One region of the Metaplanococcus flavidus genome, then DNA from elsewhere that is predicted to be linked to it. Evidence: a T-box and tRNA genes for the amino acid it is inferred to sense, from the RefSeq annotation. Region 1 holds a T-box; the other regions hold tRNA genes.
What was found. The T-box of region 1 lies ahead of argS (arginine--tRNA ligase). A T-box ahead of a tRNA ligase gene usually reads a tRNA of that ligase, here a tRNA-Arg.
Positions count from the first base shown of each region.

Region 1 (5,960 bases):
CATCCTGGAAGGCCGCCAGCAGACCAAGGAAAATCCGAAAGCCTATTTTGTCGACGATGAGAACTCCAAACACCTTTTCCTTGGCTACAGTACAGCAGCCTTTCGCGTGAAGAAACAATTGGATGAACTGAATATCCAAGTGGATGCGGACAACCCTTTGGTTGTTTATTTGCCATGCGGCGTGGGCGGTTCACCTGGTGGCATAACATTCGGGTTAAAGCAGATTTACGGGGATGCGGTCCATTGCTTTTATGTGGAACCGACCCATTCCCCTTCAGTGCTGGTCGGTTTGATGACCGGCGAGAAAGAGAAAGTTTGCGTCCAGGATTTCGGCATCGACAATCTGACCGAAGGCGACGGGCTCGCAGTTGGCAGGCCCTCAAGTTTCGCCTCATCGATCAGTGAAAAGTTGATCAGCGGAATTTATACATTGGAAGACGAAGACTTGTTCCGTTTATTGGCGATTTTGGCCGATGGCGATGGCATCTTTGTCGAACCATCTGCGGCATCCTCCCTACTGGGTCCGGTCGAGCTCAGCAAAACGCAGTATTTTTCAGAACGCGGACTGGATGCAGAAAAGGCGACGCATATCTCCTGGTCGACAGGGGGCGCTTTGGTGCCAGAGGAACAAATGCAGGAAATGTACCAAAGAGGCAGGAATGCACTCGAATAAAAAACACAGGTTTTCAGTTACGTGAAAGGACAGGATCGATGCAAAAATGTACAGAATGCCAACAACCATTCAAGTGGAGCCAGTTTTTTCTATCGCTATGGCTCGCTTTTCAGCCGGTAAAGTGCCGGAATTGCGGAACCGAGTATAATGTTGCCAACACGTCACGATTGTTGGCGACATTATTGCTGCTGGTGCCGGTTATTTATATTTTTATTTTCATGCAGGAACTGGAGCTGTCAGAAATTTTAATTCCAATTGTTTCGGTGATTGCAGTTATTTCAGTTATTCTTCCTTTTATCATGAAGTATGAGAAAAAGAAAATAGAAGTTGACACAAATAATGGAAATCGCTAAGATAGTAAAAATACATAAAATTCTGGGAAGATAAGAGTAGGAATGCGTATGGTCCAAGCGAACCGGGGAAGGTGTGAGCCCGGCGGCCGGCGTAATCTGAAACGCATATCTGAGAAACTGCCTGAACTTTGAGTAGGGTATGTCGGCTGACGCCGTTATCGTTTATAAGCCGGCCCGGAATTCGGGCAATCAGAGTGGTACCGCGGGAAATCCCGTCTCTAATTAATTTTAGAGACGGGATTTTTTTAGGTTTTCAGGAAAAAGGGGGAGAAAGATTATGGACTATAAAAGAATATTTGCAGAGGAAATTTCAAACATTTTGGAAGACGCCATGACAGTGGAAGCGGTCATGGCGCTTGTGGAAAAACCGAGGTTCGACAACCAGGGAGATTTGGCATTTCCCTGTTTTACACTGGCGAAGATTGAGAAACAAGCCCCGTATAAAATTGCAGAGAGGCTGGCGGAACAACTATCGCATCCTTTTTTTGAAGGAGTGGTTGCGGAAGGGCCATACGTCAACTGCTTCCTGAATAAATCTCATGTCAGCGAACAGGTCCTGAATCAAATTCTGGTTGAAAGAGGGGGATTCGGAAATGGCAATATTGGACAAGGCAAAAATATCACCATCGACTTTTCTTCCCCGAATATTGCGAAACCATTTTCAATGGGCCATCTAAGATCGACAGTCATCGGCAATTCATTGGCTAAAATTGTTGAAAAAGTTGGATACAAGGCAGTGAAAATCAATCACCTGGGCGATTGGGGAACCCAGTTTGGCAAATTGATCGTCGCCTATAAAAAATGGGGACAGGAAGATTTGATGAAACAGGATCCGATTCCCGAATTATTGACTTTATATATTAAATTTCATGAAGAAGCTGAAAAGGATTCCGCTTTGGAAGATGAAGCCAGACTGTGGTTCAAAAAATTGGAGGACGGCGACAGTGAAGCGGAGGCGCTGTGGAGATGGTTCAAGGATGAGTCGCTGAAGGAATTCGGGAAAATTTATGAGTTGTTGGAAGTGGAGTTCGATTCTTTGGCAGGCGAAGCTTTTTACAATGATAAGATGGCTGCTACTATCGAGCTGTTGAAAGACAGAGACTTGCTGGCAGAATCTCAGGGTGCGGAAGTGATCGATTTATCACAAGAAGGGTTGCCGCCATTTCTGATCAGAAAAAGTGACGGAGCGACGCTTTACGGCACGAGAGACCTGACAGCGGCTTTTTACAGAAAAGAGAATTATCAATTTGCCGAATCTCTTTATGTGGTGGGGCAGGAACAGACGCTTCACTTTAAGCAATTGAAGCTGGGGTTGAAAAAGATGGGATTCGGCTGGGCAGATGATATGGCACACATCCCTTTCGGATTTATCCTGAAGGATGGCAAAAAGATGTCGACCCGAAAAGGCAAAGTGGTCCTGTTGGATAAAGTATTAAAAGAGGCGATGGAACTCGCGGAGAAAAATATAGAAGAGCGAAATCCGACATTGGCGAATAAAGCCGAAACCGCGAAAATGGTCGGAGTGGGGGCAGTGATTTTTCATGATCTAAAAAATGAACGCATGAATAATGTGGAGTTCTCGCTGGAGGATATGCTGCGCTTTGAGGGTGCAACGGGACCTTATGTACAATATACGCATGCCAGAGGCTGTTCGATTCTAAGAAAATCCGGCATTGCTGCCGACAAGCTTATGCCAACCGGCTTGAACGACAGCTACAGCTGGGAAATCATCAAACAATTGATGAATTTTCAGGATACGATCAAAAGAAGCTACGAACAAAAAGAGCCATCTGTCATTGCGAAGTATGCTATAAGCCTGGCACAGGATTTTAATAGATATTATAGTCAGGTAAAAGTGTTGGAAGACGACATTCAGAAAGAAGGAAGGCTGGCTTTGGTGTTCTCTGTCACCATAGTGTTGAAAGAAAGCCTTCGCTTGCTCGGGGTAAATACGCCGTCCGAAATGTAAAATTCTCAGCTGCTTGCAGGACTGTTCCAGTTTCCCCCGAATAGTATAGGCAACCGTAAAAAATGAAAGGAGAAACCCATGGCTATCCAATCTAAGCATCTTTTTGTGAATCTCCCGGTAAAAGACCTGGACAAATCAATGACTTTTTTCAGTGACATAGGATTTGAATTTAATGAACAGATGACAGACAAGAATGCCGCCTGCCTGATTGTCGGCCCGAATATGTTTGTGATGCTGCTAGTGGAAGAGTTTTTTAAGACATTTTCCAAAAAGCAATTGGCCGATCCCCGCACCAGCACGGAAGTGATTATTTCAATCAGCACAGACAGCCGAGCTGGAGTAGACGAATTGGTCAATGACGCTTTGTCTGCAGGCGGCACTGTATCAAATGACAAAATGGACAATGAATTCATGTACGGCTGGAGTTTTGAAGATATCGATGGACATTTGTGGGAAGTAATGTATATGCCGGAAGATGATGATGACAGAGACGAGGATTTTTATGCTTGAAAAGGCATTTTGAAAGGACAGGCAAACATGCCTGTCCTTTTTTAGCTTGTTGAGAAAGAAAAAATTGTAATCGATATTCCGCAAAACAGATTCGAAGACATTAGCCGACGTTTGCGTGGCTGAGTCTTTGCGACGAAGCAGCGCAGCGATGCAACGCTCTTCCATGTCCCGAAGCTAGCGCAGCGATGCAGGGACAGAGACAGAGACAGGAGAACGGGTTTATAACTGGCTAAGTTAAGTGTATCAACCGAGTGGATCTTGCACTTCGTCGGCATCCGCCGGCTCCTCTGGGAGTCTTCGCTGTTTTGCTCCATATCTCAGGTTGTTTTCTATAAAAGCCTTAAAATCGCTGATAAACCGAAGAAAATCGCTGATAAACAATAAAAAACCGCTGATAAAGCAGAATGTACCCTTTAGGTTCATCACACGTTAAATATCCTGGATTTATTAAGATGAAACCGAATTTCCTGGCATAATTAATCGTAAAAAAAGGAGGCCACGAGTTTCCATGGCCTCCGATATAACTGCTATTCTATAAATACTCCGCATAACGTTTCTCCAGGTAATTCTGAAGCACTGTCATGACCGAACAAATCGCCCAATAGATCAGCGCCACCAAAATCAACAATGTCAGCAGATCGTATTCGCGTGCTCCCACAATACGGGCTTTCTGGAAAATTTCCGGGACCGTAATCATCGCGGCAAGTGAAGAGGCTTTGATGAGATCGAGGTAAACGTTCGACAGCGGTGGCACCGCGATCCGCACTGACTGCGGCAGGATGATGCGGCGCATCGCCTGCCAATAGGTCAGGCCGAGCGCAGTAGATGATTCCCATTGGCCTTTATCAACGGAAGCGAGGGAAGACCTGAACACTTCCGCGATATAGGCAGCGGAGTTGATGCTGAAGCCGATCAAAGCTGCCTGGACAGCTGTAAATTCAATGCCGATGACCGGCATTGCAAAATACAGCAGGAACAGGATGACCAGAATCGGCACACCGCGCATGAAGGATATGTAGAGCCTTGCGGGCCATTGCATAATTTTTCTAGGAGAAGTCCGGGCAAGTGCCAGGAAAAATCCGATTACCAATCCGCAAAGCATGCTGACCATAGATATCAGCAGTGTATACCAGATGCCTTCCAGCACATAGGGGAGGGATTCGATCGCCAAAACCGGATCGAACAGCAATCCCCATTCAATTTCATTCATCGAATCCCTCCATTTTTCTTTGGTTTTATTCCTCTATATCCGGCTTCTCAGATACATCTGCACCACCGAAGAATTCTTCGGAGATTTCAGTGATCGTGCCGTCTTCAAGCATTTCTTCCAACACTCGATTAACATTTTCAGCCAATTCTTCGTTGTCTTCATTCATTACAAGACCAACTTCAGATGGAGCATATTTGATATCCGGGTGAATCGTGATATTCATATCCGGGAACGCCGCTACGCCGAAAGTGGACAGGTAATAATCATTCAATATGACATCAGTACGGCCAATTGATACATCCCGCAAATACACTTCATTGGATGCATTATCATAAGTTACTTCTTCAGCCCCATATTCACGTGCAATCTGCATATAGATGGAAGTTGAAGCGCCGGCCGCTTTTTTGCCTTCAAGATCTTCAAGTGATGAAATTCCGGAAAGATCGTCTTCACGGACAACTGCTGTTCCATAAGAATGCTTAATAGGTGTAGAGAATATGAACTCTTCTGCGCGCTCTTCTGTGATTTCAATATCATTTGCGGCGATATCGACTTGGCCGGTCTGCACGCTCGACAACATTTCATCAAAGCCCATTTCTTTGAATTCAATTTCAAGTTCGAGTCGCTCAGCCACTTCGCGGGCAACTTCAACTTCAAAACCTGTAAGTTCATCAGAATCCGCATCGCGGAAAGATGTAGCCAATAAAGTGCCCGATGTAGCAACAGTCAAACTGCCTTCTTCCTGAATTTCATCCCAGGCAGTTGTTTCTTCGGTTTCACTGCTGTCGCTTCCACCGCAAGCTGCAAGCGCAAGTGTTGATGCCGCCAATAATCCAGCGAGTGGAAAAACTTTTGTATATTTCACCATATCAAAACCCCCAATTTTTTTATTCCTCTAAAAACATAGCATTAAGAAGTGGGAAGGGCAATAAGAGAGAACCTGAATTTAAAATCACAGAACATTCCACCAAATATATAATAAAATATATTTATTATGTAAACAATTAAAAGAAACCGGTTCACCTTAAGGTGAACCGGTTTTCAGGCTGCTTATTTTTTCAGTTTAATGACCAGTTCCTCGTCCGGAGTGACGAAGACCGTCTTTTGTTCAAAATAGATGACGAAGCCTGGCTTTGAACCATTCGGCTTTTTCACCTGCCGGACTTCTGTATAATCCACAGGAACAGAGGAAGATTCTCTTGCTTTGCTGAAATAAGCGGCGATCGAAGCGGCTTCCAGGATCGT
Region 1 is NZ_JBHTKI010000008.1:253,657-259,616, reverse strand. It holds gene ACFQ1X_RS06250 (D-serine ammonia-lyase) at 1-673, shown strand, start outside; gene ACFQ1X_RS06245 (TIGR04104 family putative zinc finger protein) at 712-1,026, shown strand; T-box leader at 1,042-1,249, shown strand; gene argS (arginine--tRNA ligase) at 1,304-2,995, shown strand; gene ACFQ1X_RS06235 (VOC family protein) at 3,074-3,505, shown strand; gene ACFQ1X_RS06230 (amino acid ABC transporter permease) at 4,038-4,715, opposite strand; gene ACFQ1X_RS06225 (transporter substrate-binding domain-containing protein) at 4,741-5,583, opposite strand; gene ACFQ1X_RS06220 (Rqc2 family fibronectin-binding protein) at 5,766-5,960, opposite strand, start outside.

Region 2 (5,960 bases), on a different contig from region 1:
GCCGTTATAAGGAAACCAGGCGTTCACATCCTCTATCACCAGGGGGACTTGTACTCGGAGGCATAAAAAAAGAACGTGATATGCTGATCGACCTTCAGGGACGGGCAAAATATATTTACAACACGTCTCAAATGACCCCGCGTGAACTGAAAGAGAGAATCATCGCGGATTTTTCTACAAATACCAGTAATGTGTTTACTGTAAATGTCCTGTCATTCGGCTTTAAACATGGTATGCCGATCGATGCCGACCTGGTATTCGATGTACGGTTTTTGCCGAATCCCTATTATATAGAAGAACTCAAACCGCTTTCCGGTCTGGATGAACCTGTTTCAAGCTATGTGCTCCAATGGAATGAAACCCAGATGCTTATTGAAAAGTTGACGGATCTTCTGCAATTCATGATTCCCCGTTACAAGAACGAAGGCAAAGCGCAATTGGTCATCGCCTTCGGCTGTACAGGCGGCCAGCATCGTTCAGTCACCTTAGCTGAGTATTATGGCAAGTTATTTGCTGAAAAAAACAAAACCATCATTACTCATCGCGACGTCAAAACGAGAAAGGGCTGAGTGAATGGAAAATAAAGGCCAACGAAAAAAACTCGTTATAATTGGAGGCGGAACGGGACTGTCCACCCTACTGCGGGGACTGAAAAAGCTTCCATTGGATCTGACTGCCATTGTCACAGTGGCAGATGATGGAGGCAGTTCCGGCCGACTGCGCAATGATCTGAATATCCCACCGCCAGGCGATATACGGAATGTTATGGCAGCGTTATCCGATGCAGAACCATTGGTTGAAGAAATGTTCCAATACCGCTTCAGCAAATCAATTGACCTGGGCGGACATTCTCTCGGCAATTTAATGCTGGCGGCTTTGACGGATCTGACAGGTGATTTTTCACATGCAGTCCGGGAGATGAGCCGTGTTTTGAATGTCAACGGCACAGTCATTCCGGCCGCCAATCAAATAGTCACATTGAAGGCAGAATTTGAAGATGGAACCATCGTCAGTGGAGAATCAAAGATCCCGCAATATTTGCAACCCATCAAACGGGTATTCATTGAGCCCATCGATGTCAAAACCTTGCCGGATACTGTTACAGCCATCCGCCAGGCAGATATCATCGTAATCGGACCGGGTTCACTTTATACCAGCATCCTGCCCAATTTATTGGTGAAAGATATCAAAAAGGAATTATTGGCAGCCAAAGCGAAAAAGATTTATATCTGCAATCTGATGACTCAAGCCGGAGAAACCTACATGTATTCGGCTTCCGACCATATAAAAGCGTTATACGACCATGTAGGCCAGCCTTTCCTTGACGCAGTACTGCTTGATAAAGCGGAAATGCCGCCGACGGTTGTCGAACTTTACAAGCAGGAGAAGGCTTGGCCGGTAGCATATGATGCAGAAAAGCTTGCAGAATTAGGCTTGGACATCCACCGCGAAGATATCGCAAGTATATTTGAAAATGCTGTTCGCCACGAGCCAAAAAAAGTGGCGGAATGGCTCTTTCAATATGCCGGCGGCGAATTGAAAGATGACACGAAGCTTCGGTATTTCTGAATGCTTGAAAGGGGGAATAAAATTGTCTTTCGCTTCGGAAACAAAAAAGGAAATGACACAGGTAGAAGTGGATGAATGCTGCGGCAAAGCAGAATTGTCCGCTTTAATCCGGATGAATGGGACCTTATCATTTTCAAGCAGGCAATTGAGCGTCGATATACAAACAGAGAACGCCGCCATTGCCCGCCGAATCTATACGCTTTTAAAGCGCTTTTATCCGCCTTATCCGATCGAGTTGCTCGTTCGAAAAAAGATGCGGTTGAAAAAGAATAATATCTACATTTGCAGATTGAGGGACGGTTCCAAGCATGTATTGGAGGATTTGATGATCATCACGGAAGGTTTCCAGTTCCAGCAGGAAATCGTCAAATCACTGATTGAAAAAACGTGCTGTAAACGCGCGTATCTTCGCGGGGCGTTCCTGGCTGGAGGATCCGTCAATAACCCGGAAACTTCATCGTATCACCTCGAAGTTTATTCTTCAGACCGTGATCACGCGGATTCACTGACTGAACTCATGAACCATTTTCATCTGAACAGTAAAACAATCGAGCGTAAAAAAGGCTTTGTCACTTATTTGAAAGAGGCGGAAAAAATTTCCGACTTTCTGAGCATCGCCGGCGCGCATTCTGCATTATTGAAATTCGAAGATGTGCGGATCATCCGGGATATGCGGAATTCAGTAAACCGGCTCGTCAATTGCGAAACCGCCAATCTCAATAAAACGATTGATGCGGCGCTGCGGCAAGTGGAAAATATCCGCTTTATCGATTCCGTTATAGGAGTGGAACAGCTGCCGGATCGCCTGCGTGAAATTGCCAGGCTGCGCGTCGAGTTTCAGGATGTTACACTGAAGGAGCTCGGTGAAATGGTGTCAACTGGAAAAGTCAGCAAATCCGGGGTCAATCACCGCCTTCGGAAGATTGACGAAATCGCTGAATCATTAAGAAAAGGCGAAACGATCGGCGGTTAAAAGCCGCGGTTCTTTCATATATATTAGTCTAGTCAATTTTCTGAGGAGGATATGCATGGTTGAAAAACAAGTGAATGTTCAATTGAAATCAGGCTTACAAGCAAGGCAAGCCGCTTTATTCGTACAAGAAGCAAACAGATATAATTCGGATGTCTACCTCGAAAAAGAGGAAAAGAAAGTCAATGCGAAAAGCATTATGGGCATCATGAGCCTGGCCATCGGAAAAGGCACATCAGTTATCATTTCAGCAGACGGATCCGACGAGGACTCCGCTGTCGAAGCCTTATCAGCATTGATCGAAAAAGAAGCATAAGAAAACCCCGCAGCTCAAATGAGCTGCGGGGTTATTTTTTGATTCTACTGTCCAGACTTCAGCGGCCCAGCTCTTCGGGTCATAAGTCACTCTGGCTGTGCGGCTGGAAAGATGCCGCTTCGCCAGATCGCCTTATGCCCGTCAGAGCTGAACGGGCGCTTTCGCTTTTCTCTTAGATATCTTCCTTCTCATGTTGCGGCAATTTGCTGCGCGTGATGATCTGGTCGATCAAGCCGTATTCCAATGCACGTTCCGCTGTCATAAAGTTGTCGCGGTCTGTATCTTTCGAAACGACCTCGAGCGTCTGTCCTGTGCGATCAGCTAAAATCTGGTTTAATTTCTCACGCAAGAACAAGATCCGTTTCGCGGCAATCTCAATTTCAGTAGCCTGGCCCTGTGCACCGCCAAGTGGCTGGTGAATCATGACTTCAGCGTTCGGAAGCGCGTAACGTTTGCCTTTTGTGCCGGCTGCCAACAGGAATGCTCCCATTGAAGCGGCCATACCGATGCAGATTGTCTGAACATCCGGACGGATGAATTGCATCGTATCGTAAATTGCCATACCGGCTGTGATGCTGCCGCCTGGGCTGTTAATATAGATGGAAATATCTTTTTCAGGATCTTCCGCTTCGAGGAATAGAAGCTGTGCAACGATGGAGTTTGCCACGTTATCGTCGATACCGCTTCCAAGCATGATGACACGGTCTTTCAAAAGACGCGAGTAAATATCATAGGCACGCTCGCCTCGGCTCGTCTGTTCAATTACTGTTGGAATTAAATTCATAGAAAATCCTCCTTGTGTAAGTGATAAGATTCCATACTGAAATACGTTTCAGCTGTAATAATATCATACACATCATGGTCAATGAAGGTCAAATCTAACGAATTAAAAAAATCAACTTGATATGCGCCGCCATTTTTTGTATACTTGTAAAGTCGCTAAGATAGAAACGCCCTCGTAGTGTAATGGATAACACCCAAGATTCCGATTCTTGTAATGGGGGTTCGATCCCCTCCGAGGGCATATGCCACCAACCCGCTTTGCCATTTCATGGCGGAGCGGGTTTTTTATTACAATTTGATTTATAGATTAGGACAATCGATATTCCGCAAAACAGCTTCGAAGACATTAGCCGATGCTTGCGAGGCTAAGTCTTTGCGACGAAGCAGCGCAGCGATGCAGGAGCACGGTTTTTACGGCTTGATAAATTAGTGTACCAATCGAGTGGATCTCGCACTTCGTCGAAACGACGTTGGAAAGCCAACGCCGCTTCTGCTCCCCTGGGCGTCTTCGCTGTTTTGCTCCATATCTAGGTTATTCTCTCAGCGCCGGCGCGCCTCAGGATGGAGCGGAGCAATAAGACGAGTGGTCTTCTCGGCTTATTGCGGGAGCTTAGTCCAAAGCGCCGAAGCGAAATATCAAATACTACAAACTATATGTAAAACAATAAGAAAGAAGGCTACCCATGCTGACACTTTACACACGACCGAATTGCCCGTTATGCGAAGAAGCAAAATTGATGCTGAATCTTGTGCAGGAGGATTTTCCGGTGGAGTATACAGAAGTTAATATAGAAGAAGACCATATCATCCATGAGAAATACATGCTGATGATTCCTGTCCTGGAGCAGGAAGGCAGGGTCCTGTTATATGGCAATATCGGTTATGCCGATCTTTTGGAAGCGTTGAAATTCTAACGCTTCTTTTTTATTGCATTACTCTTAATTATTAGGTAGAATGAATTTAGTGGGACAGAAAAATAACTAGTGGGATAAATTTTGCCCAGCTGGAAACGGAGTGAATTTATGGATGCATTATCTTCAGCGCAGAATAAGCTGCTGCCGGAAATGTCCGAACTCCTGAAAAAACGTTACCAGATCCTGCAGGCAATCAACCAGGAACAACCGGTCGGCCGGAGGACATTAAGTGAACACTCCGGGATGACAGAACGCGATATTCGAAAAGAAACAGATCTTTTACGCAAGCAGCAATTGATTGAGATGAAAACTGCCGGCATGGTGATTACCAAGCAGGGGGAAGAAGTACTCAATTCATTAAAATCCTTCATGCACAAATTGACAGGGATTGCCGATCTTGCAGATTGCTTGAAACAACAATTGGGAATTTTGGATGTGGTGTTGGTTCCTCTCGATTCGGATAAAGCGATCTCCGTGAAAAACCAGATTGGAAAAGAGGCTGCACGGCTTCTTGAGCAGCACTTTGCTGCTCAGCCAAATGTCGCAGTGACCGGGGGCAGTACAATGGCTGCAATTGCCAAAGAACTGAAGGGTGAAAAAACCTACCCGGCATTGAGATTCATTGCAGCGCGTGGTGGTCTTGGAGAAGATGTTTTGCACCAGGCGAATACCATTGCCTCAGCTTTTGCAGGAAAAACCGGTGGATCATTCAAGACGCTTTATCTGCCGGACCATTTAAGTGAAGAAGCCTATACCATGATGATGAAAGAGCCGCTCATCAGGGAAATGATGGATTTATATGAACAAACCGATTTGGTGGTCCATGGCATCGGCAACGCACAAGAGATGGCGGTACGGCGCCAATCGACTGCCGAGGAAGTCGAAAAGATCACTGAAGGCGGCGCTGTCAGTGAAGCATTCGGATACTATTTTGACGCAGAGGGCAATGTTGTTTACCGCATCCGTTCAGCGGGAATTCAGTTGGAGCAAGTGCAAAAAGCCCCGGCCATTATAGCAGTTGCCGGTGGACGTTCGAAGGCGATGGCAATTCTTTCTTATTTCAAAAATGCACCCAAGCACACAGTGCTGGTCACTGATGAAGGTGCAGCAAGAGAAATACTGGAACTTACAGAAAACTTAGGAGGAAATTAATATGACTTTAAAATTAGCGATTAACGGCTTTGGCCGTATTGGACGTATTGTGTACCGTGAATCATTGACAAACCCGGAAGTGGAAGTAGTGGCAGTAAACGATTTGACGGATGCGGCTATGCTTGCGCATCTATTGAAATATGATTCAATCCATGGAATTTTGGATGCTGACGTTTCATCTGAAGGCGACAATATTGTTGTAAACGGCAAATCAATCCGTGTATTTTCTGAAAAAGACCCCTCAAACCTTCCTTGG
Region 2 is NZ_JBHTKI010000018.1:27,665-33,624, forward strand. It holds gene rapZ (RNase adapter RapZ) at 1-569, shown strand, start outside; gene ACFQ1X_RS11795 (gluconeogenesis factor YvcK family protein) at 574-1,569, shown strand; gene whiA (DNA-binding protein WhiA) at 1,592-2,542, shown strand; gene ACFQ1X_RS11805 (HPr family phosphocarrier protein) at 2,598-2,855, shown strand; gene clpP (ATP-dependent Clp endopeptidase proteolytic subunit ClpP) at 3,028-3,639, opposite strand; tRNA gene ACFQ1X_RS11815 (tRNA-Arg) at 3,808-3,879, shown strand; gene ACFQ1X_RS11820 (glutaredoxin family protein) at 4,322-4,552, shown strand; gene ACFQ1X_RS11825 (sugar-binding transcriptional regulator) at 4,661-5,704, shown strand; gene gap (type I glyceraldehyde-3-phosphate dehydrogenase) at 5,706-5,960, shown strand, end outside.
Region 2: it has a tRNA-Arg gene. The T-box ahead of argS (arginine--tRNA ligase) is inferred to sense a tRNA for this amino acid. The anticodon was not compared.

Region 3 (5,960 bases), on a different contig from region 1:
GAAGTTGCACACAAACATGAAATAGGGGCGGAACAATGCTAGCAAATGCGCCAATCGGAGTAATCGATTCCGGAGTCGGAGGACTGACGGTAGCGAAAGAGATTATGCGGCTCCTGCCAAATGAAAAAGTACTTTATATCGGAGACAATGCGAGGTGTCCATATGGACCGCGGCCGCAGTCGGAAGTCAGGAAATATACCTGGCAGATGGCGCGGGCGCTGATGAAAAAAAACATCAAAGTATTGGTGATCGCCTGCAATACCGCTACGGCGGCAGCGCTCGATTCCCTCCAGCGAAAATTGCCGATCCCTGTGATCGGTGTCATTTTTCCCGGGGCGCGGGCAGCGATGAAAGTTTCCCTGACAAAGGAAATCGCCGTCCTTGGAACGGATGGGACGGTCAGAAGCGGTGCGTATGAGGATGCGTTAAAGTCATTGATGTCTGCCTGCCATATAGTGCAGCTTGCTTGCCCGAAATTCGTTCCTCTGGTGGAAAGTGATGAGTACGAAGGCGATTTCGCCCGGAAGATGGTGCGGGAAACGTTAGCGGAGTTAAATTATAAATCGTTTGATACCGCGATTCTTGGCTGTACACATTATCCGCTTCTGCAAGGTTTCATTGAAGAAAAATTCGGACCTTCGGTGACCGTCCTTTCGTCCGCTTCGGAAACGGCAAAAGACGTTGAAAATCATTTGCGCTTTCGGAATATGCTGGCTGATGCGAAAAGCAAGCCGGTTCACGAGTTCTATACCTCAGGATCAACCGCGATTTTTCAGACGATAATAAAAAAATGGCTGGAAATCGACAAGCCTGTCATTCATTCCATAAAATTCCCCAAAACCTGATGGCGCTGCTGTCAGGTTTTTTGTCGCCTTCATTAAAATATGGTACGCTAATCGAGTAAATATAAGGAGGATATCCATGACTAGAGCAGACCAAAGAAAAGCGGACGAACTGCGTCCTGTAAAAATGCAAACCGAATTTTTGATTCATCCGGAAGGCTCCGTCCTGATTACGGTCGGCCAAACAAAAGTGATTTGTACCGCAACGATAGAAGAAAAGGTGCCAGGGTTTCTGAGAGGCCAGGGGAAGGGCTGGATTACGGCTGAATATTCCATGCTTCCACGCGCTACAGGAAGCCGCAATCGCCGTGAGGCTTCTGCAGGTAAAATCGGTGGCCGCACGATGGAAATCCAACGCCTCATCGGCCGTGCACTGCGCGCTGTTGTGGACCTTGAAAAGCTGGGTGAACGCACTCTGTGGCTCGATTGTGACGTCATTCAGGCAGACGGCGGTACCCGGACAGCATCAATCACCGGCGCGTTTGTGGCAATGGTGATGGCCGTCAGTGAACTGGAGCTCACAGCTTTCCCGGTAACGGATTATCTGGCTGCTACGAGCGTAGGCATGACGAAAGACAATGGCGCTATCCTTGATTTGGATTATCTCGAAGACTCGACGGCTGAAGTCGATATGAACCTCGTCATGACCGGCAAGGGCAATTTTGTCGAATTGCAGGGCACGGGTGAAGAATCGACATTTACAAGAGTTCAATTGAATGAAATGCTCGATCTTGGAGAAACGGGCATCCGCCGCCTGATCGAAATGCAGAAAGAAATCTTGGGCGAAGCTGCAGCGCGAATCGGAGAAGAGACGAGGTCGGAATTATGAAAGAAATAATCATTGCGACAAAAAATAAAGGCAAGGCAAAGGATTTTGAAGCATTGCTCGAGCCGATGGGCTATAAGGTTTTGACTTTGCATGATGTGGCACCGCATATCGATGTGGAAGAAACAGGGGAGACATTCGAAGCGAATGCGATCCTGAAAGCGGAAGCAATCGCACAGGAGCTGCAGGCGACCGTTATCGCGGATGACAGCGGCCTTGAAATCGAAGCGCTTGACGGAGAGCCGGGTGTCTATTCTGCACGTTATTCGGGAGATGAAAAGAACGACGAGTCGAATATCGACAAAGTGCTGCAGAAAATGGTCCAGGTTCCCGATGATGAAAAAACAGCGCGTTTCCGCTGTGTACTGGCTTTGGCATCTCCTGGCCAGGAGACAATCATCTTCGAAGGTACATGTGAAGGCCTGATCACCGATGAACGGAAAGGTGATAAAGGCTTCGGCTATGATCCGATTTTTTACGTTCCTGAATTCGAAAAAACGATGGCTGAAATGGAACCTGAAGAAAAAGCATCCGTTTCCCATCGGGGTAATGCTATTCGCGAATTAGGGAAAACGATGCCGGGCTTGTCTGGTAATTGAACACTGACCGAGGCATATAAGTTGAACTAATAATTTTTAGTAGCCGATATTCCGCAAAACAGCTTGCTAAGACATTGGCCGAAGCTTGCGAGGTCAAGTCTTTGCGACGAAGCAGCGAAGCGATGCAACGCTCTTTCATGTCTCGAAGCTAGCGCAGCGATGCAGAGACAGGAGCATGCTTATTTAACCCTGTGTTTAAGGCGTCTGCGCTGTTTTGCTCCATATCTCTAGAGAATTCATTAAGCGCAGGCGTGGCAACGCCGGACGAGTGGTCTTTGCGACTAGCTTGCGCAGGAGCATAATCTTTGCCCTTGTCCGAAGCATAATGAAAATATAATCCTTTACTTCAACTTATATAAACCGTTCTTTAATGTTTTTTTAAAATAGCATTGACTTTTTCTTGAAAGATTTCTATAATTAAAATTGTCTTTCGAAATAGAATGCAAAACGAGCTGACAACAGTTCAGTTTGCATTGAGCAGAAAGCCATGTCCCAGTAGCTCAGCTGGATAGAGCAACGCCCTTCTAAGGCGTCGGTCGGGCGTTCGAATCGCTCCTGGGACGTAATTATGCGCTAAAGCAGCCTCTTTTACAGAGGCTGCTTTTTTGCATTCAAATAATGCATCCTTTATAAAGATGGGAATCCTGAAGTGGTATAGTTAACGAAAGATATTAAAAGATTCATCAGTGAAGTACAAATTAAATAAAGTTTTGTTTCATTCACATTGGCGCAACAAAAAAGTGCTGCTATCAGCTTGCCTTAAAAAAACCAGAAAGTAAGGAGAATGACGATGAAACCATTGGAATACACATTGGCGGACGTATTTACTGAAGAGCCTTTTGGCGGCAATCAGCTGGCAGTCGTGGAAGGAAGAGACGATTTAACCGGAGAAATGATGCAAAAGATTGCGAGGGAACTGAATCTTTCTGAAACAGTCTTTGTATTTCCATCGGCTGTAGGCTGGAATGCCAGAAAGCTGCGAATCTTCACTCCGCAAATGGAGCTTCCAATGGCTGGACACCCTACTATTGGAGCAGCTTATGTTTTGGCTGCTTCCGATGCAATGCCAACTGAGGAAGGACAAAACGAGATGGTGTTTGAAGAGGAAATAGGAGAAATTCCTGTAGTTGTCCATAAGGAGGAAGGGCAGATTATTAAAGTTGAAATGGAACAGCCGCTGCCCGTCTTCAGTGAAGTGTTTGAAAATCGCAAGCTTGCTGCGGAACTGCTGTCTTTATCAGAAGATGATCTGTTTTCGGATTATCCGGTACAGACTGTTTCTTCCGGTGTGGCTTTTCTGTTCATCCCGTTGCGTTCACTCCAGGCGATTCAGCGAATTCATTTTCGGCAGGATGTATGGGAGCAGCATTTCAGCGAAAACGCGGGGATTCAGCACATCTTCACATTTACGACAGAAACAGAAGATGCTGACGCTGCGGTACACGCAAGAATGTTCGCACCCGCAATGGGGATTGCGGAAGATCCCGCAACCGGCGCAGCAAGCGGTCCGCTCGGCGCCTATTTGGTCGAACACCAATTGCTGCCGAGGAGTGATAACGAAGTTTATGCCATCCGAAGTGAACAGGGTTATGAAATGGGACGGCCCAGCGAAATCGATATCACTGTAACGGGTCGCAGCGGCGGCATTAGAGAAGTGAAAATCGGCGGCAGTTCTGTCATCATCGGCAAAGGACAGTTGTTTATCTAGAGAAACGCCCTTCCAAGTCGCCGGTCAGGTGTTCCAATTAAATTATAGAAGGAGCCTTCCAGCCGAAGTTTCGGTCGGAAGGCTCATATAATTGTATGGAGACAAAGTGAACAGCCCTCAAAAATCAATAATTTATTTCCTGAAAATCCCTTCCAAAAGTCTATGGGAGTTTGCTAAACTGTTCAAAGGCCTGAAAAAAATTCATAAGATTTTGCCGGGCAACATCACAGAAAGAAGGATGAACGGGTATTGCTGACTAAACTTCCTGTTAAGATTCTATTGGCTGCTTTGATTATGCTTGTTGGATACAGCGGCTCTGCCGCTTACGATATTTGGACTTACGCCAAAACGACTGAATTGGTGAAGGCGGATGCGGCCATTGTGCTTGGCACGGCCGTGTGGGGCGATGAGCCGTCTCCAGTACTCCGCGAAAGAATTAACCACTCGATTTGGCTTTACGAAAACGATTACGTCGAAAAGATCATTTTTACCGGTGGCAAAACAAATGGCTCAGAGCTCGCTGAAGCCGCCGTTTCGAAAGCTTATGCGATATCCCAAGGGATACCGCTTGAGGACATTTTAACCGAAGACCGCTCACTGGTAACGATTGAAAACTTCCGCTATGTTTCTGAAATCGCAGAATTGCATGAGCTGGCAAATTTTCTGGTCGTCAGTGATCCTCTACATATGAAACGCGCGCTGCAGATGGCAGAGGACACGGGCTTTGAAGCCTATTCATCTCCAACTACGAGCTCTGAATACAATTCGGCTGCCACAATCATCCCGTTTTTTTGCCGGGAAATCGGTGCATACGTCGCCTACGGGCTGTCGATCGGTGACTGAACAGTTTTATGAGAATCTCTTCCTTTCAGGAAGGGATTTTTATTTACATCACCTTAACCTTTAAAGTGTTATTATAAAGATTAAGCAAACCCTCCATCTGCCAAGGATTGCAGGACAGGAACCGGGTAAGAGGGTTTAGATTTATTTATAAAGGAAATGCTGGTAATGTAAAGACATTAACTTATGGAAAGAGGTGGTTGAATGCGGAAAAAATACAGAGATTTAAAACGTAAAGGCAATGTAGTGGTTTTTCCGACAACGATCAACCGCCTGCTGACGGAAGGGATGACGCTCCTGAAAGAGGAGCGTTACGAAGAAGCCAGGGACGGCCTTTATCAGGTGCTTACCTATGAGCCCGAACATCCCGCAGCTCTGGGGGCTTATTCCTATTGCCTTTATGAATTGGGTGATTACGACGAAGCGCTGGAAGTGTGCCGTGAACTGTTGAATGTGGGACCGATTCACTATCTGGAAACAATGGAATTATACATAAGCATCCTTATGCAAGTGCGTGAATTTGAAGAAGCGGAGCGTGTCATCGAGGCGCTGATTGATGAGAAGGTTTTGCCGGAAGAGCGGCTGGAGCAATTTCATCTGCTGCGGGATCTGAATGAACGCATTGCCTCAAAATCGGTGGAGAAAATCGATGCCGAACAATTCACACCGGAAGCTTTTCAGGCAATGAACGCTTACGAACAGGAGCGGAAAGTGATGGAATTGCCGCCATCTTCATTCCAGCCGCTGACGGCTAAACTGTTGGCATTGGTCGAGCATCCCGAAATCGATCTGTTGGCAAAAACATACATATTGTTCATCATGCAACAGGAAGGCATCCAGGCAAAGGTCAAAGTACATAAGTTTCATTATTACGGTGAAGTCGATCTCCAGGACTTGACGGATCCCCAGGAAAATCCCCGTGTCCATGAAATCAAAGGGATCCTGGCGGACGAACTGGCGAAAGATCCTACCCGGCTGGAAATGGCGAATGAACTATTTGAACGGCATGTCTATCTGTTTTATCCATTTTTGATGGATGAATACGAACCGAAAGAAGTGGCGGAAGCCTATATGTCCTACCTGGATTTATTGTTCACCGGCGAAATGGATCTTGCCGGCGATGAGAATCTGCAGAATCTTATCGT
Region 3 is NZ_JBHTKI010000006.1:158,713-164,672, forward strand. It holds gene ACFQ1X_RS03370 (MarR family winged helix-turn-helix transcriptional regulator) at 1-25, shown strand, start outside; gene racE (glutamate racemase) at 36-845, shown strand; gene rph (ribonuclease PH) at 922-1,671, shown strand; gene ACFQ1X_RS03385 (XTP/dITP diphosphatase) at 1,668-2,267, shown strand; tRNA gene ACFQ1X_RS03390 (tRNA-Arg) at 2,757-2,830, shown strand; gene ACFQ1X_RS03395 (PhzF family phenazine biosynthesis protein) at 3,058-3,975, shown strand; gene ACFQ1X_RS03400 (YdcF family protein) at 4,225-4,818, shown strand; gene ACFQ1X_RS03405 (tetratricopeptide repeat protein) at 5,020-5,960, shown strand, end outside.
Region 3: it has a tRNA-Arg gene. The T-box ahead of argS (arginine--tRNA ligase) is inferred to sense a tRNA for this amino acid. The anticodon was not compared.